DNA from 3 places in the Paenibacillus sp. CAA11 genome. Region 1 is predicted to be linked to each of the others. Evidence: predicted binding sites of a transcription regulator. Region 1 holds the regulator's gene; each other region holds the start of a gene.
The links. The regulator Rex, encoded in region 1, represses fermentation and respiration genes when NADH is low (regulators of the CRP and FNR family bind a similar motif). The targets are predictions, from matches to a motif close to TTGTGAAATATTTCACAA.
Positions count from the first base shown of each region.

Region 2: a site for Rex is predicted at 5,393-5,410, ahead of DCC85_RS21685 (flavocytochrome c). Genes of this name have one in related genera too.
Region 3: a site for Rex is predicted at 4,298-4,315, ahead of DCC85_RS15680 (phosphoketolase family protein). Genes of this name have one in related genera too.

Region 1 is NZ_CP028922.1:2,726,589-2,733,696, reverse strand. It holds gene DCC85_RS12610 (tetratricopeptide repeat protein) at 1-378, shown strand, start outside; gene dinG (ATP-dependent DNA helicase DinG) at 517-3,375, shown strand; gene DCC85_RS12600 (redox-sensing transcriptional repressor Rex) at 3,413-4,075, shown strand; gene DCC85_RS12595 (amidohydrolase) at 4,053-5,351, shown strand; gene DCC85_RS12590 (cell wall elongation regulator TseB-like domain-containing protein) at 5,450-5,935, shown strand; gene DCC85_RS12585 (hypothetical protein) at 6,296-6,829, shown strand; gene DCC85_RS12580 (AAA family ATPase) at 6,822-7,108, shown strand, end outside.
Region 2 is NZ_CP028922.1:4,652,379-4,659,486, reverse strand. It holds gene DCC85_RS21710 (tetratricopeptide repeat protein) at 1-75, opposite strand, end outside; gene DCC85_RS21705 (hypothetical protein) at 120-590, opposite strand; gene DCC85_RS21700 (MDR family MFS transporter) at 911-2,473, opposite strand; gene DCC85_RS21695 (TetR/AcrR family transcriptional regulator) at 2,664-3,281, shown strand; gene DCC85_RS21690 (FMN-binding protein) at 3,572-3,928, opposite strand; gene DCC85_RS21685 (flavocytochrome c) at 3,947-5,380, opposite strand; gene DCC85_RS21680 (response regulator) at 5,576-6,301, opposite strand; gene dcuS (DcuS/MalK family sensor histidine kinase) at 6,302-7,108, opposite strand, start outside.
Region 3 is NZ_CP028922.1:3,353,927-3,361,034, forward strand. It holds gene DCC85_RS15675 (sensor histidine kinase) at 1-1,525, opposite strand, end outside; gene DCC85_RS15680 (phosphoketolase family protein) at 1,796-4,180, opposite strand; gene DCC85_RS15685 (GntR family transcriptional regulator) at 4,450-5,172, opposite strand; gene DCC85_RS15690 (SDR family oxidoreductase) at 5,359-6,222, opposite strand; tRNA gene DCC85_RS15695 (tRNA-Gly) at 6,573-6,643, opposite strand; tRNA gene DCC85_RS15700 (tRNA-Pro) at 6,652-6,728, opposite strand; tRNA gene DCC85_RS15705 (tRNA-Arg) at 6,745-6,821, opposite strand; tRNA gene DCC85_RS15710 (tRNA-Gly) at 6,823-6,897, opposite strand; tRNA gene DCC85_RS15715 (tRNA-Leu) at 6,909-6,989, opposite strand; tRNA gene DCC85_RS15720 (tRNA-Lys) at 7,003-7,075, opposite strand; tRNA gene DCC85_RS15725 (tRNA-Tyr) at 7,084-7,108, opposite strand, start outside.

The DNA of each region.
Region 1 (7,108 bases):
GGGCAGGGCTATTATCAGCTCCAGATGTTCACAGACGCGGTTAAGCAGTTCGAAGAAGCCGTGCAGCGTTATCCCTCCAGTGTACTGGCCCGTCTGTATCTGGCCATGTCCTTATTGAATCTAGCCGAATTTCTTGAGGCTGCCGGGCACTTTGAAGAAGTGCTTCAGACCACCCCAAACAAGCGGATCCGATCTATCTGCTGTAATGCACTAGGCTGTATAGAAGCTATGGGAGGCCGTACCGATCTGGCGAAGGCTATGTTTATGACGGCGTATCGCCTGGATCCTTCGCTTCCCGAGCCACTGCACAATCTGGAAGCGTGCCTTACAGATCAGGGGATCTACCGGTTTGAGAGCGAGCTTGCCTCCTTGATTTAACAGGCGAACCATCTGTGATGCGTTCCTGGCGCCCCGTGAGCGTCAGGAACGCATTGCTTTTTTTGGCTTCAATTTTCAAACGGCCATTTTTTTGTTATGCTTAAAGACAGACTGGAACGAAAGGGATTCTGAATAACAATGAAATATGCCGTACTCGATTTTGAAACGACGGGTAACCAGTCCTCTGATAAAATTATACAAGTGGGGCTTGCCATCATAGATCATGACTTACAGGTAACCCAGGTTTACGGTTCTTACGTCAACCCGGGGATGCCCATCCCGCCCTTCATTACCGGACTTACTGGAATTACCGACGAGGACGTCGCCCAGGCGCCAGGAATCGAAGAGGTGATGATGGAAGTTGTGCCCATGCTGGACGATGTTGTATTGGTTGGGCATAACGTAGCATTTGATTTTAACTTTTTACAAAATGCGCTCGATCAGTCAGGGTATCTCCCCTTTACCGGACGCATACTCGACACCATGGATTTTCTGAAAATCTGCTTTCCATCCCTTACGTCCTATCAGCTAGGCCTCGTAAGTGCAGAGTTTGGTCTGGAGCATGATCGGCCGCACCAGGCCGACAGCGATGCGCTTGCAACGGCACTTATTTTCCTGAAGTGTTTGGAGGAGCTTGAAGCGCTGCCGCTGATTACCCTTCAAAGGCTGTCTGATTTATTTGCAGGTGAGGACAGTGATTTGGGCTGGTTTTTTGATGCGTTAGTGCAGCAAAGAGAAAGCGAGGCGCTGCAAACTACGGACAGCGATGGCTTTACGTATTACCGCCAGTTTGCGCTCCAAGCTGAAGATTGGATGGATATTCTTCCCGCACGGATGAATGAGGAGAAGAACCCGCTGGAAGGTGTATCCTTTGACGGTTTTCTGGAGCTCGTCAGAGAGCGTCTGCGGGAGAAGCTGACAAATTACGAAGAGCGGGACGCTCAGAATTTGATGCTTCATGAAGTGATGAAGGCTTTTGAAGAAGACAAGCATCTTCTGGTGGAGGCGGGAACGGGCACCGGCAAATCGCTCGGTTACCTTCTTCCCGCGATTTATTCTGCTGTGAAGACCGGTGAGAAGGTCATGGTCAGCACGCATACGATCAACCTTCAAGAACAGCTGCGGGAGCGGGATCTGCCGCTGCTGACCGAAACGGTTCCATTCCCTTTCCGCGCTGCGGTTTTCAAGGGGCGTCAGCATTATTTGTGTCTGCGGAAATTCGAGCATAAGATCAATAGGCGGGATTTTGCCAATCCTAAGGAAGAAGCAATCACGGCCGGGCAAATGATCGTATGGTTAACCCAAACACAGAACGGTGATGACGAAGAGCTGAATCTGGGCCGCGGCGGAGACTTTTGGGAATCGGTGGCCAGTGAATCAGATTCCTGTCTTGGGCGCTCATGCCCATGGTTCCGCAAATGCTTCTACCATCGTGCCAAGCATGAAGCTGGAGTGTCGGATGTCGTCATTACGAACCATTCCAAGCTGTTCACCGATATCCAGGCCGGACATCAGCTCCTTCCAAGCTACGAACGCCTCGTGATCGATGAAGCCCACCATCTTGAAGATGTTGCTGGCAAGCATCTCGGACTGCATATGAAATATTTCACGATCATTCACACGCTGACCCGCCTTTATAAGGACAGCCGGACAGGCCAGCTTCCGAACCTGCGCATGCAGCTGCAAAGCACAGGCACGGAGAAGGCCCTTGAATGGAGCAGCGTGATTGACACCTTGTATCCTCCTCTAATTGAGGTGAAGGAGAGCTGGGACCGCTTGAGTGACCTTCTGTTCGGGCTGATGCCTGAACGCAGTGATGCTGCGCCAGGTGAGCCTGGGCAGTTCGTGCAGCGGCTCCTTCCGATGAAGAAGCCGAAGAACTGGGATCAGCTGCAGGTATTGGAGAATCAAATCCATATCTCCATCAGCGAGGTTGTCCGCAAGGGAGAGCGAATGCTGTCTGAAATTAAGGATGAACAAGAGGATTATGGCTCTGAAGGTCTCCTGACCGACCTGGGGGGCTTGTTCAAAGACTTGGGAGCGCTAAGAGATACACTGCGCTTTTTCATGAAGCTGGACAGCGAGGATACGGTGTATTGGCTTGAAGGCAACGGTCATTATCGCAGCAAGTCTCTCCAGCTGTATGCCGTGCCGATTGAAGTGAGCGAACAGCTGAAGGCCTATTTTTTTGACAAGAAAAAGAGTGTTGTGATGACCTCGGCGACACTGTCTGTAGATAAGTCGTTCCAATATATGATCGACCAGCTCGGACTGCAGGAGGCGGCAGAGCAGGATCGGCTCATAACAAGCATGCTTCCTTCGCCGTTCCGGTACCGGGAGCAGGCGCTGCTTGTCATTCCGCGGGACTTTCCCAGCGTAAAGGGAAGTGTAGGAGATGAGCATTTTATTCAGACCTTAGCAGGCTCACTTGCGGATTCCGCTATAGCCACACAGGGCCGGATGCTTGTTCTGTTTACGTCTTACCGCATGCTTCGTCAAGTCTATGATCCTTTGAAGGAGAGACTGTCTGCCCATGGAATTTCTGTCATTGGGCAGGGGGTGGATAGCGGCAGCCGTACCAAGCTGACCCGCAGATTCCAGAGCAAGGAAGCTTCGGTTCTGCTGGGGACGAGCAGCTTCTGGGAAGGGGTCGATATTCCTGGGGAAGCTCTGACCAGTCTTGCTATCGTCCGCCTCCCTTTTCAACCGCCCAATCATCCGCTGGTTGAGGCGAAGAGCGAGCGGCTGCAGCAGCAGAAGAAGAACCCGTTCATGAAGCTGTCGGTTCCCCAGGCAGTGATTCGTTTTAAGCAGGGGTTCGGTAGACTGGTACGATCCTCTAAGGATCGAGGAATTGTCATTGTTTATGATACACGTATACTGGAATCTTATTACGGCAAGTACTTCTTGTATTCTTTGCCGGGTCCCAAGATGGAACATATGCCTATGAGCCAAATGGTTTCCCGGATCTCGGACTGGCTTGACTCAGCCGAATAGTACGCACACGGGGCGTAAATAAGGGGGAACACTAGAGATGAAAACAGAGAAAATATCAGATGCCGTAGTTCGGCGTCTTCCGGTCTACCTGCGTTACTTGAATGAACTGAGCAGCCGTGATGTATCGACAGTATCTTCACAGGAGCTTGGGCAGAAGCTGGATTTGAATCCGGCTCAAATCCGTAAGGATCTAGCTTATTTTGGTGATTTCGGGCGCAAGGGGATCGGTTATGATGTGACCTATCTGATTGAGAAGATTCGGCACATCCTGAATTTGGATCAGCAGATTAGCGTGGCGTTGGTGGGGGCCGGTAATTTAGGCCAGGCCCTCTCCAACTACAATACTTATTTGAACGACAATATGAAGATTGTCGCTGTCTTTGATGCATCTCCTGCGAAGGTGGGATCAAAGATCAATTCATTGATGATCCAGCCGATCGAGGAGCTTGAGGAGACTGTCATCAAAGAGAACATACGAATCGCCATTATTACGGTGCCTGATTTTGAAGCACAGCGTGTTGCGGATCAGTTGGTTCGTGCAGGAATTCAAGCGATCTTGAATTTTGCTCCGTCCATTCTGAAGGTTCCATCTGAAGTTAGGGTGCATGCCGCCGATTTCACTACAGATTTGCTCAGCTTGGCATATTATTTGGATAACGGGAAGGAGAATCAGACGAATGAGTCGGAAGTGGCTGATTGAGAACGGAGCTTTTGCCGTAATGCAGGCAGAGAAGCCTGTAATCCATGGCTATATGCTGATCGAAGATGATCAGATAGCCTATATTGGAGAACAGCGCCCAAAGGTTCAGGAGGGTACTGAAGTATTTGACGGACGGCATCTTCTGTTCATGCCTGGCTTGATCAATACACATGGCCATGCAGCAATGTCTCTGCTGCGGGGTTATGGTGATGATCTAGCGCTTCAGGTATGGCTTCAGGAGAAGATGTGGCCGATGGAAGCAAAGTTTACCAGCGAGGATGTATATTGGGGAACCTCGCTTTCTGTATTGGAAATGCTCAAGGGAGGTACGACGACCTTTCTCGATATGTATGACCATATGGACCAAGTGGCTAAGGTGACTTCAGAAAGCGGAATCCGCGGCGTGCTGTCACGCGGCGTGATTGGTCTGTGTCCGCCTGATGTACAGCAGCAGAAGCTGGAGGAGGCCGCTCGCTTCTCCAAAGACTGGCACGGACAAGCTGATGGAAGAATTACAACGGTGATTTCACCGCATGCTCCTTACACCTGTCCTCCGGATTATATTGAGAAATTTGTGCAGCTCGCACATGATTTGAATTTGCCGATGCATACACATATGTCGGAGACGGCTGCAGAGGTTCAGCAGAACGTCGCGGATTATGGCCTTCGTCCGGTTGCACATCTTGAGAAGCTTGGCATGTTTAGCCGGCCTTCACTTGTTGCACATGCAGTTCACCTGGAAGATCAAGAGATTGAGATTCTTGCAGCTCACGGGGTAGCTGTGTCTCATAATCCAGGCAGTAATCTGAAGCTTGCGAGTGGAGTAGCCCGTGTACCGGATCTGCTGAAAGCCGGGGTTACTGTGTCCTTGGGAACGGACGGTGCAGCCAGCAATAATAATCTGGATATGTTTGAAGAGATTCGCTTGGCGGCTCTGATTCACAAAGGTGTATCCGGTGACCCTACTGCGGTTCCAGCCTTGGAAGCACTCAAAATGGGCACAGAGTACGGTGCGAAGTCTGTCTTTTTACACAATACAGGCAAGCTTGCGGTCGGAATGAAGGCGGACTTTATCGCACTAGATACGGATCAAGCGCATTTGCTGCCGAGAACGGATTATATCTCTCATGCTGTATATTCGGCGGGGCCGAAGGATGTAGCCCATGTCTGGATTGACGGAAAACAGATCGTGAAGCACGGCGTCTGCTTGACCCTGGATGAGGAACGGATCCGGCGGGAGGCTCAGCTAGCTTTTGAAGGGCTGCTCGCAAGATAAGAATAGCTAGGTGGAGTGGAGCTTAAGGCAAAGAGCCATAAGGCAAGTTTAAGGAGGCCGAAAGCTCCTCTCCTTTTCAGGGAAAGGAAGTGACGCGCATGAAGAACAGGACGAGGTGGATTCTGGTTGCTATAATGGCTGTTATACTGGTATTTATCGGCGTATATCAGTATTACATCTATGTGCAGAAGGACACCTGGAAGGCGGAGGATGCAGCGATTTTGCGCGCCAAGAAGGAAGCAGGACTGGTTCAGACGACGGAGGTAACGAAATCGGTCTGGGATACGGTTTGCTGGGTAGTGGAAGGCAAGAATGCCGATGGTGAGGACATCATGGTCTGGCTTGATGGGGACAGCGCTCCCCATATAGAGCTGAAGAGCAACGGCCTGTCCAAGCAAGCGATGACCAACAAAGTCAAAAGCGAGCTTCCGGATGCCCGAATTGTCCGGCTGCTGCCAGGTGTCTATGAAGGCCAATATGTATGGCAATTATTCTATAAAGCGGATGATCATTATTATTACCGATTCTATCGATTTAGCAACGGACAGCCTTTATCGGAACAGTTCACCGTGCCTAACCGATAGTGTAAGCAATAGAAATATATAGAATGAACTAAAGAAATGAATGTTATAGAGCCTTATAAGGCCGTTATAATAGAAAGTTCAATGTAAAACTTTAGTTTAACAAATAGCAAGAGTCTCTGCCCGCAGAAGGGAGAGACTCTTTTTTTTTGCGATTATAGTCATAGTCATTTCCAGATAATCTTGAAAATTTAAATTAAGTTCATACTTTTTTGCCTATCGGTATATATTCTGTGATATACTATAGTCTGTACTTTGAAGCAGCAGAAATAGGCGCGAACAACTCGCACCTGTGAAAGACTAATATGGCTCACAGATTATAAGATTCATAGATTATCTCAAATAGATGAAGGAGGACCTTAAGTGAAACTGCGCATTTTCCCGATTGTTGCAACGGTTGCCGTGACGGCTGTCCTACTGTTTGGAGGCTGGTTCACCTATCGGCAAATGGCACTCCAGGGTCCACTGGAGAAATTGGTTAAAAATTATAAAGGTGTGAAAGAGGCTCAACTTGATATTACCCAAAGCACGGTAGGTTTGAAACTTGATTTGAAGCCAGGAACTGATCTAAAAGGCCTTGTTGATTATATTAATAAAGACGGTAAGTCCCTGCTCGGCAATCGCTCCTTAAAGCTCGATGTAGAGGATCATTCTTCCCCTGCTTTGGACAAATGGTGGGGCAATGCCATGTTTCCAATCGCGGAGGCTATGGAGAACAGGAATTATACGCAGATCCCAGAGACTTTGAGCAAGCTGGTCAAGACAAATAGTAGTATCCAGGCAACAGCCGAGATGGATGATCAGAACGTATATATAGCACTGACAGATGGACAAGCTAGCAAATTTATCATTCTCCCGCGTATACCAGAAAAGATAGGAGTGTGGAATAATGCCTAAATGGACAAAGGAAATTGTGATAGGGTTTGTTCCCGTCCTCTTAATCTTCCTTGCATACGTTGGAGTTAATATTCTGCCTGTAGTTATTGCGCTTATTATGCTGGGAGCGTTATATGCCGTGACGGTGATGAGAGGCGGAATTACGGTTGGTGCCGCTCAGGAGCGGAAGCGGAAGAAGGCTCCCCCTGCCAAACTGACCTTTGAAGAGATCGGCGGCCAAGACAGTGCGAAGCAGGAGCTGCGTGAAGCTCTGGATTTCATGATTAGACATGAGGAAAT
Region 2 (7,108 bases), 1.9 Mb from region 1:
CGCTTCGATATTTCCTTGTTTGGCGAGAGCTGCCCACTCTTGCACAGACGCAGTCTCCCCTTGCTGTATGCTCATATTTGAGAGCCTCCTTGTTTGTTAGATTAAGAAGAACAATATGCTTAACTAGCTGCATTATACATGGCGATTATTCCAGTTAAAATCGTAAGAATAGAACCGCCGATCACGGCCAGCAACTGCTTCCGATTGAAGCCCAGCTTGTCGATCATCGGAGGAAGAAGCCACCGGATACTGACGAAGAACCAGACTCCCTGCCCGATCCCCAAGGAAAGGAGCTGTCTTCCCAAGAGGGCCTGCTCTGTGGCTGTACCAGGCCTCGATAGAACGAAGTGTTCGCCGATCAGGCGTGCACTATAGAAGGTGATCGCGAGGTAAATAAAAGCGATCCCTAGCGTCGCGGCAACGGGCAGCACAAATTTGAGCAGCTTCAGGAGTCCTTGAGTTGTCTTTAACGACTTGGATTTCGGAAGTCCGACGAGGAAGAACAGCAGGCCTACCCCTATACCTGCCCCCGCAAATACACCAAGAACTATATTGGCAAGTACAGCTGCGATTTGAATAATGAGAACCATAACTTCTCCTAAGCATAGATAGATTCATAGAGTGAATAGGCAAAGAAAATACTGGAATTTAGTGTACAATGAAATGAATAAAAATCAAAATTCCGGAACTACTGGAGAACAAATATGGACTATGATTGCTTGATTGTGGATGATGAGACCTGCATCCTCAATGAGCAGAAAGCCAAGTACAATATAGATAAATATGCTCTATAAGTAGGCCGTAGCATGAACAAGCAATAAGCGCGGCCGTTAAGGGAGGCGCTTATTGCTTGTTTTGGTCAGTGAGCAGTTGGAATAAGGCATATTCCGGAAAGGAATCTGCTTACAGGTCAAAGCTCATTCTTAATCTTTGCAGCCTCGATGTACTCCTTGCTTTCAACTAGACGGGCATTTCCCATCAGGGCGCTTGCGACTAGACCCACTCCGACAAAAATGAGAGCACCCAAGAATACGCTGCTTAGAGAGTGGCTAAAGGCGGCTCTGAGTCCTGCGAGAACTTGCTCTGGCAGGGCATGCCGCGCGTTGGAATCCAGAAGCACCTGTGGATTGACGAGTTGTTTTAGCTGATCGGCTGGAAGGGCACCGTTCAGTTTTTGATTGAGCTTTGATATCTCGGATGACATTTGCTGTGCCATCAGACTGCCAAACACGCTGACCCCGATCGTTCCTCCCATGGAGCGAAAGAATTGGGAGGAGGAAGTAGCAACGCCGCGAAGTTTACTGTCCACCGCATTCTGCGCTGCAGTGCCTACTGTAGGGTAGACCGCTCCCATGCCGAGTCCGGCAATAATCATATACAGAATCATTTCGGATTGGGTTGTATCTTCAGAAATCTGGCTCAGCAGAGTAAATCCAACCATCATAAGCGCCAGGCTGGCGATGAGAATCGTGCGATAGGATAGTTTGCTCATCAGGCGTCCGCCAATAATCGAGGTTACGATGAACGAAAGCATCAATGGGGTGAGAATATAACCTGAGACAGAAGAATTCACACCAATTACACCCTGTACAAACAGAGGGATATATACAATGGCACCGAACATGGCTGCACTCATTAGAAATCCAACAATGTTCCCAAAGGCAATGGCACGTATCCGGAAGAGACTAAGCGTAATAATGGGTTCTTTGACCTTGCTCTCTATCCAGGTGAACAGCGCGAGAAGGACTGCACCGGCTGCGAATAATCCGAGAATTTGGGGAGAAGTCCAGGCATATCTCGTCCCATCTCCCTGGCCCTCGCCGCCAAGCACAAGTGCAAGCAATACTGCGACTACACCTGCGCTAAGCGTAAGTACACCTAACCAATCGATAGATTGCTTCTCATTTGATCTTGTTTCTTTCAAGCCAGCAGCTACAACGAGCAAAGCCACAATTCCTATAGGGAGGTTGATAAAAAAGATCCAGCCCCAATCCCAATGCTCCACAATCATTCCGCCGAGTGCCGGTCCAAAAATACTGGATAGGGCATATACGGCACCGAATAAGCCCATGAACTTGCCTCGCTGATCAGGAGGATAGATGTCCGCAACGATGGTCATAGATATGGGCATAAGTGCTCCGGCACCCAAACCCTGTATTCCTCTGAAAATGATAAGCTGGGTTATATTCTCAGAAAATCCGCATAGAACAGAACCGACAACAAATAGGATGAGTCCGATCAGGTACATTTTTCTGCGACCAAATAAATCGGCCAGTTTGCCATAGATCGGAACCGTGGTTGTGGATGCGAGCATATAGATGGTGAACACCCAGCTGTAGAGGGAGAATCCCCCTAAATCCTTAATGACTGTAGGCATGGCAGTGGATACAATGGTTTGATCTAAAGAGGAAAGGAACAATCCTATTAGTAATCCAATCGTCACTAAGCCTGCCTTTGATTTCTCTGTTGACATGTTATTTCTCTTCCTTTCTTGATAAGTTGTTAGAACAATCGACACGGTGTTGTATTAGCGTCGGTATGTTGTTTATAATAAGAGTGATCCAAATTAACAGCAACCAATAATCTTGGGGAAAATGTCGCATTATTGACAGAACCGGGAAGGATGGCGAGTAACATGAAAAAGTTAAACAAAGGGAACGGCCATGTCTAATAAAAATGAACAAGTAGATCCGCGGATTAAGCGCACTCTTCTTCTTATTAGGGATGCATGGATCGGATTAATGGAGGAGAAGGGCTTCGAGCATGTCACGGTGCGTGATATCACGGAGCGAGCCGGGATCAACCGGGCTACGTTCTATCTTCACTATAAGGACAAGTATGATCTCTTGGATAAAGTTGTGGATGATATGATGGACGAGTTCTCAGCGGCCTTTCGGCTTCCGAGCGGCTTTGAAGCAAGTGATTTCATTAAGGATACGGATACGCCGCCGGATTCTTTTATCCGCCAATTTGAGCATATTGCAGAGCATGTCTATTTTTACAAAGTCATGCTGGGTCCGCGTGGCTTGCCGGGGTTCCTTAAACGAATGGAGAGCATTATTCAGGATTCCTTAACCCACCGATCTATCATCGCGCAGCCTAATGACCGAGAGGTTATGATGCCGAGAGACCTCATTGTTCGCTACAGTACCTCTGCCCATCTGGGGATTATTATGTATTGGCTGGAGAACGACATGCCGTATACGCCTAAATATATGGCGACCCAGCTTGTCAGGTTGCATGGACTGGGATCTACCCGCCTGTTCAACACTGAAGCTTAGGGAGACCGAAGGCACTCGCTGTCGGCATATTTGTAAGCTGGTTTCATTTTTTGATGTATTTGACCCAGCATAACCCAGCATAACTCTGCTCAGGAATCCTAGGAGCAGCAGTTCTTGTCGGATATCCCATCTGCCGATAGGGACTTAGGTGAAGGGTAGACTTGAGGGGATGGAAATATGAATCATAGACAAAAGCCGCGCAATGCGCGGCTTCTTGATCTCTTCTGGTATGATTTACAATACTGCAAAGAGGCTACTGAACTTCATGCTTTTGGACTCTTACCGGCGAATTATTTTTTAGCCTTGCTTAAAGCATCACTCACAGCATCAATGACGCCTTTGCTGGATCCGGAAGCACCAGATACCACATCTATGCCTTGAGTGCCCTGCTTCTCGATAATTTCGGGAATGCTATTGTCAACGGCGGCTTGGATCATAGATTCCGTCTCTTTGTGTTCAAGCACCTTGATACTGTTAATCTTCTCGTCTTTGATTTCAACCGATACCTTAATCTTGTGCTTCAATCCGTCCCCGGTACCTTCATAAGTCCCATCTTTATATTGACCGGAGGAGCCTCCGCAGGCTGCCAGTAAAGCTATCGATGCAGCGGCTACTGCTGCCAGTGTCCATTTTGCGATTTTGTTCATGGTGATCTCTCCTATTGCCTATTTAATGGTTTTGACTGCCTCATCAGCAGCAATCCGTCCAAATGTAATGATATCGGCCAAGGCATTACCGCCCAATCGGTTGCCGCCATGTACGCCGCCCGTCACTTCGCCCGCTGCAAAAAATCCCGGAATGACGGCATTTGATTCATTAAGAACCTGAGTTTTAGTGTTGATGGTCACGCCGCCCATCGTGTGGTGAATGCCTGGTGTTACTTCAATGGCGTAATATTTCCCAGTGTCCAGCTTAATCTTCATATCAGCCCGCTGGAAGTCCGCGTCATTCCCTGATGCGGCATATTGGCTGTAATTTTTAACGGTGTCTGTCAGCGCCGTAGGGTCTACGCCGATTTGACCTGCTAGATCACGGATGGAGCTGGCTTCCTTCACTAAGTCCATGCCAAAGTACTCCTCGGTAGCCGCCAAGCTTTTGCGCAATTCATCATTAAAAATCAGGTAAGCCACCTTATCTGTCTGCTTTAGAATGCCTTGGGAGACCACGTCGCGTGTTAGAAGTTCATTGATGAATCGCTTGCCCTCCTTGTTGACCAAAATAGCCCCGTCCCCGCGCACGCCTTCTGTAATCAGAACGCCTTGATTAGGAATGGTGGTCGGATGAATTTGGATTTGTTCCATATCTATTAATTTGGCACCGGCTTCCTTTGCCATTAGCATGCCGTCGCCGGTAGCTCCAGGCTGGTTCGTGGTAGAGAATCCTTTCAGCTCTGGCTTATACTCTGTAACCATATCGAGATTGGCTCCGAATCCTCCAGCCGTCAGAATCACAGCTTTGGCTTTGATGGTATATTCTTTGCCTTGTTTGTCTGTTACAGTTACTCCTGTTACGGTGCCGTCTTCCTTTTTATTGATCGCTGTCACTGTGTTTTGCAGTCTGACATCAATCTTGTATTCTTCCAGCTTTTTCTTCAAAGCAACGACGATAAAGTTGCCAGCAGGCTCTCCACCTGCAGGGCGGTGAATCCGATCCACACTCGCTCCACCTGCTCGGCCAACCTCAGCCAATTCGGCTCCATTCTCTTTCAGGAACTCAATCGAATCTGCTGCGTTCTCCGTCAGGGTGCGGACAAGCTCTGGATTGTTGAGATTATGACCACCCTTCATGGTGTCCTGGTAATGCAGCTCCGGGCTGTCCTTAATGCCAAGCGCCTTCTGGTAAGGCGTGCCTGCTGCATTTAGTCCGCCCTCAGCCCGGACGGTATTACCGCCCAGCATCGGCATCTTCTCTAGCAGGATCACTTTGGCACCCTGATTATGCGCTTCGATGGCTGCGGTCATGCCCGCGCCGCCTCCGCCAATAATGACAATGTCTGTGGTTTCTTCGCCCTTCCCGCAGCCCGGCAGCACCAGCACGGTGATCAGGGATAGGATCGTCAGCCACAATGTCGCTTTACCTGATTTACTAAATCTGTTCATGTCGAATCTCCCTTGTGCATATTTTCACAATTATCATAGCGCGATTTAGATACCCAAGGAATGTTATGTAACTAATGAAATCATTTCGTAATTAAAGTAACCAAGGCGGACAGAACAGCACAAAAAGGGCACTAGCCTGCAGCGATAGTGTCCTTGTATCTACGATTGTAAGGCGTGCCTCACTTTATGGGCAGGCTAATCGAACATTCGAATACCCAGGTCAGTTACGGCGTACATATAGACCGGGCGCCCCACCGATCCATAACGGATTTCCATAGACAGAGCACCGATTTCGGTTAAATAATTTAAATATTTGCGAACAGAGATTCGTGATACTGGAGCCGCGGCGGCAATATCTTCTGTCGATAGTTCCGCTGGACTCGATGAGCGGAGAATCTCCCAGATGGTACGCAGTGTCGCTTCTGTCAATCCTTTTGGCAGTGTTCCATCCAGGAGGGGCTGATTCGATGCCGCCTCTTCGACTCCACCACTTCGCTTGCGCATGATTTGATCCAGCTCCTCTTGGGATAGATGCCGCTGTTTGATCATGCGATGGTGCTGGCGGTAGGATGTCAGGGCAGTATCCAGACGCTTGAATTCAAACGGCTTGATTAAGTAATCGATCGCACCAAGCTGAAGCGCTTTGCGGATGCTGCCGTTATCACTGGCTGCGGAGATGACAATTACGTCCACTGGATTCTCCTGTCCTCGTAGTGAGGATAGGAGCTGAAGCCCGTTCGTATGCTGCATATAAATATCAAGCAGCAGTAAATCGGCAGGCGTATCGCTTAGCATGACTTTGGCTTCTTCGCCGGAAGCAGCATGGCCTACACATTCGAACCCTTCAACCATGTCTAGATAATTTTCATTTAGCCTCGCGACCATGGGGTCATCTTCTACAATGAGCACTTTTATAGTCATCTACCCATCACCTTCACTTTTCAAGCTGTATGGTACTTCAAATTCGAATACAGCTCCCGTCTCTCCGGCAGCTTGATTCAGTTCGCCGGGAACCAGCCTCACATAACCGCCCAGCTTAGCGGCGCTTCGGGCTGCCAGGTAAAGTCCGATGCCGCGATCCTTGCCTTTGGTGGAGAAGCCTTGGCTGAAGATGCTGCTCTGCTGATCAGGGGCTATCCCCGGGCCATTGTCCTTTACCAGCCCATATAGCTGCCCGTCCTCCATGATCAAGGCCAGCCGAATTTCCTTATGAGGCTGTGCAGGCGTGGACAGCAGGGCGTCCAGCGCATTATCCAGCAGATTGCCGATTACTGTAATCAGCTCATGCATCAATTCTGGATCGCCGCATTCGGGCACATAACTGTCATCCTCTACCACAAGGTGAATGCCAGTCTCCCTTGATCGGCTTAATTTGCCGAGCAGGAATCCGGCCATGACCGGGTCCTTAATCTTCCTGGCCACCGAACCCAGCTCGCTTTGGTAGCGATCAACAGTTCCGGCGAGGTACTGCTGCAGATCCTCATATCGCTGCATATGCGTCATGCCCATGATGACATGCAGCTTGTTCATGAACTCGTGCGCTTGTGCACGCAGCGCCTCCGCATAAAGTGAAATGCCCGACAATCGCTCAGCGAGCCGCACAATCTCGGTTTTGTCCCGGAAGGTGGCAATGGCGCCGACGACCTCCTGTCCTGAATGAATCGGCATACAGTTGACGAGCAGGGTGGTTCCTCTCAGATCGATTTCTTCATCCCAAATGACATTGTT
Region 3 (7,108 bases), 630 kb from region 1:
CATTATCCTCTACCACCACTTTCATTCTCTGATGCTCCAAAGATACGAAAATCCTGATCACGCCTTTATCCGCTTGCGGCTCGATCCCATGCAGCACCGCATTCTCAACCAGAGGCTGTATAAGAAGCGGCGGAAGCTCCATTCTCCTGCATTTGTCCGGTAAATCAATGTCATAAACCAATCGGTTCATCCGCATCGTTTGGATCTCCATATAATATTTTACGAAATCCAGCTCTTCCTCCAGCGGTACCAGATCCCTCTCTTGCCTTGTTGTATAGCGGTAATACCTGGACAGGCTGTTGGACATAGCTACTACGGCTTCATGCTTTCTGAGCTTGGCCATACTTGTAATGAAAGAGAAGCAGTTATAGAAGAAATGCGGATTAATTTGAGATTGGAGCTGTTTTAACCGGGCTTCCTTAACGTGAATTTGCTCCAGATACACTCGCTCGAACAGCTCCTGTATCTGCTCAACCATAGAATTAAACCGAAGGGATAGGAAGCTGAACTCGTTGTTGCCTTTAACATTTATTCTAAAGTTGTAATCCCCTGCCTTTAGCCTCTGAAAACCATAGATTAGCTGCTTTAGCGGCACCTGTACTTGAGAATACAGCAGATATGCAGCAAGGAAGCTCATGAGCAGGAGTGCACCTATTGAGTAATAGAATAGTCGGTTGGAGTCACCGATCGGCTTCATAATTTCCGAGAGCGGAAGGTAATCCACCATATACCACCCGGTAGTTTGCGACTTAACAATGTTGACCGTATAATTCTGATCTCTTAACCTCACCGTCCGGTTCTCTACCTCTGGCATGGGCTTGTCTTGCAGCTGCCTGATCAACTTCTGGATAAAGGGGCGGTCTGCCGTCCGATTGAAAATGACTCCTAGGCTGGCATTGTAATAGAAGGGATCTCGGTGTCCTCCCGTTTTAAATCCGTCCAGCATATCTTGAATGTTGCTGCTATCGAACTCAACTTTAATGATCGTATTGGCATTTTCAGACTGTGCTGCAGTCAAGAATGGCGCTGTCGCAGACCAGGAGAACAGATAGCTTGTCTCCTCTCCATTCTGATATGGTTGTACCTGCCATCCATGCTTCACCGCGATATCTTCTTTCCTGTAGTAGCCGGCATCTCTTTCAGTGACCACTCTGCTTAAAGAAGGCGAATAGATATACAGTTTGCTTTTCCAATTCGATGAGCTCTGCTGTAAACTAATTTTGTCCTGGATTCGCTTGATTAGATTAATGCTGTCCAAATTCAACTGCTTATCTTGCAAATAGATGTCTTGAAAACTCTTAATATCCGGATCGTGGGTCAATAAATTGGTCCAGGAAGCCAAAGTATCAAACCTTGTGCTCAGCTGATCCTGAAAGAATACAAGCTGGTTCATATTAGACTGATTCAGTTCTTGCCTCAATACCTCTGAGCTTGTGCGATTAGCATAGAAATAAAGCGCAATGATCGGGATCAGCATGACAATGATGAGGAGAACGATCTTCCGGAACAAATTTGATTTGAACATTTTCGCGGCCACCCTATTTCATTTAGTAAATAAAACGCTTTCAAATACACAAGCTATTATACTTTACCTGAAGATGATGGAATAGCCGAATCTATGACTCAAGGCACAATCTGTCATTATATTATTTTAGCGGAGCTTCCCTTAGCTACATAGGATAAAAAGGTAAGATTTCTGCTATTATTTCAACTATAATTTCTAACGCCAATATAAAAAAAGCGCCTCTTCCTACCAGCCCTTAGGCTAAGCAGGAAGAGGCACCATTTATACTGCTTATTTCAATTCCTTCCACTGCCAGTTCTCTACCTCTGGCAAATCAAATCCTTCTTCACGGATGTATGCATGGTGCTTCTGAACCATCGTATCCATTTCGTCGGTGATTGCCTTGTACTTCTCAGCATTCGGCAGACTCAATACCGCCTCTTTCACCAGATCATAACGGTCCATCTGATTCAGCACGCGCATATCAAATGGGGTGGTGATATCACCGTTCTCACGGTAACCATGTACATGAAGGTTATGATTATGACGGTCGAAGAACAAATCCCGAATCAATCCTTCATAGCCATGGAAAGCAAAAATTACAGGCTTATCTTTTGTGAAAAATTTATCAAACTCCTCGTCAGTTAATCCGCGCGGATCCAGCTTTTGACTTCTCAGCTTTAATAAGTCGACGATGTTGATATACCGAATCTTCAGATCAGGCAGCTTTTCGTGAAGGATTGAAATCGCGGCTAAGCTCTCCATCGTTGGCTCAGTACCTGCGGAAGCAAATACTACATCCGGTTCTGCTCCACAATCCGTGCTTGCCCAGTCAATGACCTTAAGCCCTTTATCTACTAGCTCTTTCGCTTCCTCAGCGCTAAACCATTGCGGACGCGGATGCTTGGAGGAAACAATCAAGTTAATCTTCTGACGATCATTCAGCACCGTATCAAAGACGGCCAGCAAGGAGTTAGCATCAGCAGGCAAATACTCACGGATAAATTCAGGCTTCTTATCAGCTAAATGCCCGAGCAGCCCTGGATCTTGGTGGGTATATCCATTATGGTCCTGCTGGAACACGGTTGAAGTCGCAACAACGTTTAGGGACGGAATATCGGCACGCCAACCTTGGTCTGTTGCTTTGCGCAGCCATTTAAAGTGCTGAGTAATCATCGAATCCACGACACGCAAGAAGGCTTCATAACTGGCAAAGAAACCATGACGTCCGGTTAATACGTAGCCCTCCAATAACCCCTCCGCCTGATGCTCGGACAGCTGGGAATCAATAACGCGGCCATAAGAAGCCAGGAATTCATCATTAGGCTCCTTAATATGCTCTACCCACTGCCGTCTGGTCACTTCAAAGACAGGCGCTAGGCGGTTGGACATCGTCTCATCAGGTCCAAATATTCTGAAATTGCGCTGATTCTCATTCAAACGAACTACATCTCTTACGTATTTGCCTAAGACGGACATGTCCTGAGCCACGACCTGACCTGGTGCAGAATTGTCTAGAGCATATTCGCGGAAATCGGGTAAACGCAAATCCTTAACCAGGTTCCCCGCATTGGTAACCGGGTTCTTGCCCATCCGTTTATTGCCCTTCGGCAGAATTTCAGCAATTTCAGGCTTAAGGCGGCCATTCTCATCGAAGCACTCTTCAGGCTTATAGCTGTTCAGCCATTCCAGCAAAGCTGGTGCATGCTCCATATGCTTTTGATCAACCGGGATTGGCACCTGATGGGCACGGAAAGAGCCTTCATTTGGCACTTGGTCCCATTCCTTCGGACCGGTCCAGCCTTTAGGTGTGCGGAAGACCAGCATCGGCCAAGCAGGGCGGGAGGAGTCGTTATTTTCACGAGCATACTTCTGGATCGAGGAAATCTTCTCGATAATCGCATCAAGTACTTCTGCCATAGCAGGATGCATAAGCTTCGGATCGTCACCTTCCACGAAGAAAGGCTCCCAACCCATCCCTCTAAAGTACGCAGTTAATTCCTCATTCGTCTGACGAGACAGGATTGTAGGGTTGCTGATCTTAAATCCATTCAAGTGAAGGATAGGCAGTACCGCACCATCTGTGATTGGATTAATAAACCGGTTAGAGAACCATGAAGCAGCCAGCGGTCCGGTTTCGGCCTCACCATCCCCAACAATCACAGCGGATATTAAATCCGGATTATCCAGAATAGCACCAACACCATGGGACAGGGAATATCCTAACTCGCCGCCTTCATGAATGGAGCCTGGTGTCTCCGGAGCCGCGTGGGAAGCAATTCCTCCCGGGAAAGAGAACTGCTTGAACAGCTTCTTCATCCCTTGAATATCCTGTGTGATTTCCGGATAGATTTCTGTGTAGCTTCCGTCCAGATAAGAGTTGGAGACCATAACCTGGCCACCGTGACCCGGACCTTCAACATAGAACATATTAAGATCATATTTGTTAATTACACGATTAAGATGTGCATAGATAAAGTTCTGGCCCGGGATGGTTCCCCAGTGACCAATCGGTTTGACCTTAACGTCTGATTCCTTCAAAGGCTCTCTTAACAACGGATTGTCTTTGAGATAAAGCTGTCCTACAGAAATGTAGTTAGTTGCACGCCAATAAGCATCAAGTTTGTCTAAGTAAGTTTGAGATGAGTAATCCACTTGCACCGCTGGTGTTCCCATTTCATCCACCCCTTAAATATTTTCCTGTGTATTTTTTTCCAATCTTTGTGTCGACACCTTTATAATAACGCCGCGGCCGCGAAATTCAACCTTTTTTACAAATGATACGGTCCAATTTTGTGAAATTATGAACATACTTTGAAAGATGCGCGAAATTCGTCTAAAAATAGCCTATCTGTTAAAAAATCTGTAACAAAATGTCGTTTCACTGTTTCTAAGCTCAGATTCAAATTTGCGCACAAAAAAAGAGCTGAATTGAAATTCAGCCCTTAATGAACAGAAACAAACGTATTAAATTTCATATATTTGTAATGAAACCGCATGTGTGAAAATTCAAAGGGAGTACCGTTGTCCAAGAAAAATATGCCTTCCATAACGCCCACCGGCTCATGCTCACTTAAGTGAAGCAGTTCCTGGTCCTGAGCCTCAGAAGGCTCTGCAAAAATAGATAGAAAGGATTTGGTTACTGCAAGATTATGCGAGTCCTCCAAATAATTAAAGATTGATCCTTCAATGATGGATTGATTCAAGTTCTGCACGATCTTAATGGGGATATAACCTGTCTCGATCATAAAAGGCTCGTCATCGAACAATCGCAATCGTATGATTTTATATACAAAATCATGGGGCTGCAGGAATAAATCCCGCTGCAATTCTTCTGTAGGGGGAATCACCTCAAAGGTGAGAACTTTGACCTTCGGCTTTTTCCCATGCATTTGAAAATTGTCTGTTACGCCTAAATTCGTGCCCTCATAGTTGAAGATGGATTCATTCTTAATATACAGCGGATTAATAAAGGTGCCTGAACCCTGCTTCTTAAAGATAATTCCATCGCTCTCCATCTTTGTCAGGGCCCGCTTTACCGAACTGCGGCTCACTTGATAAGTTTCACTGAGGCTGCGCTCATCCGGCAATCTCATATCCGCAAATTGTCCAGCAAAAATCTTCTTCTTCAGATCGTCAATGATTTGCTTATAGACATATTGGGCCATGTAGTACTCCTTCTTATAGTTCGTAACGTTATAAAATTAATTATGATATGTATGACTTTCACCAACACTAAATATAGAAAAAATTTCCCTATTAACTATATCATATTCACCAAATAGTTAACATAAAGGATTATAATAAAAAGCCGACTTCCCTTCATTTCAAGGAAAGCCGGCTTCATTACTGCATTATGACAACTGAGTTACAAGCTGACCAAGCGCCTCATGTACGGGTGTGGCTGGACGTCCGAGCAGCTTCTCGAAATCATTGCTTTCGATTTCAAGCGCTCCTTCCCGAATACCCTTTTGAATCTCCACAAGCATAGGGAGAAGGAACTCCGGTACCCCTGCCTTTTTCATGATATCTGCGTAAACAGCATCATCCACCTGCTGCACGGAAACTTCCTTATTTAGAACCTTGGCAAGAGCTCCCGCCAGCTCTTCCTGTGTCAACAGCTTACCGGACAATTCGTAAATCGTATTCTCATGGCCTACCCCCGTCAAAACAGCGGCAGCTGCTTCTGCATAATCCTGCTGCAATGCCCAGCCAACCTTGCCGGACCCTGCAGACGTTACCCACGGAGCTCCTGCTAGAACGCCCTGAATGCTTGCGCCCTCATTCTCCAAGTACCAGTTATTTCGCAAGAATGAATAGGGAATACCCGTTTGCAGAATCGCTTTCTCTGCAGCCTGGTGCGGTGGAGCCAGGAACATCTTGCTTTCCTGGGCATTGCCTAAACTTGTGTAAGCGATAAAGCCTACTTTGGCTCTAGCAGCGGCTTCCACAGCATTCGTATGCTGACGGATTCGGGTCTCATTGTCCCCGTCTGCGGAAATAATCAGTAGCCGATCAATCCCGGCAAAAGCCTTGTCCAGTGATTCCGGATGATCGAAATCCCCCTGTCTTACCTCCACGCCTTGTGCGCGAAGTGCTTCCGCTTTCTCCGGATGGCGAACACTGACTGCCAGCTGACTTGCCGGAACGGATTTCAAAAGTGTCTCGACGACCTTGGATCCGAGCTTTCCTGTAGCGCCTGTAACTAGAATTTTCATAAAAAGGACCTCCTATATTTAGCTGTATCTTTTCATATTGTAACATAGATAGTTACAATATGGTGATAAAATAAGAGCTCTTTTTCTTTTTCCTGAAATAGGACAGTCAGCTGCTTTCTTTATAGAAGCCAGTCTCCGTTCCACGCAGACCGAACTCTCCCCAGTTCTGGCTATAGAAAATGATCAATATTCCGTCCCACCTCGATTAAGGATTAAGTATGGACGACCATGGAAAGGTGTGTACTCATGTAATTTACATCGTATCCACATCGTTGTAACAGTGAGAGTTATACTTAGTGGAAATAATAAAAAAAGAAACGACATTATTGTCGTCTCTTCTTTGTAAGCAAAGCGGGTGATGGGAATCGAACCCACGCTACCAGCTTGGAAGGCTGGAGTTCTACCATTGAACTACACCCGCAAAATATATGGTCGGGATGACACGATTTGAACATGCGACCCCCTGGTCCCAAACCAGGTGCTCTACCAAGCTGAGCTACATCCCGACAAGCAATAAAAAAATGGCGCGCCCTAAGAGATTCGAACTCCTGACCTTTTGATTCGTAGTCAAACGCTCTATCCAGCTGAGCTAAGGGCGCATGGAGCGGACGACGGGAATCGAACCCGCGACCCTCGCCTTGGCAAGGCGATGCTCTACCGCTGAGCCACGTCCGCATAAATAATGATGCGCGTGGAGGGACTTGAACCCCCACGTCAAAGACGCTAGATCCTAAGTCTAGTGCGTCTGCCAATTCCGCCACACGCGCACATTTAAAGAAGTGAGCCATGAAGGACTCGAACCTTCGACACCCTGATTAAAAGTCAGGTGCTCTACCAACTGAGCTAATGGCTCTTACTTACTGGTGGAGGCTGATGGATTCGAACC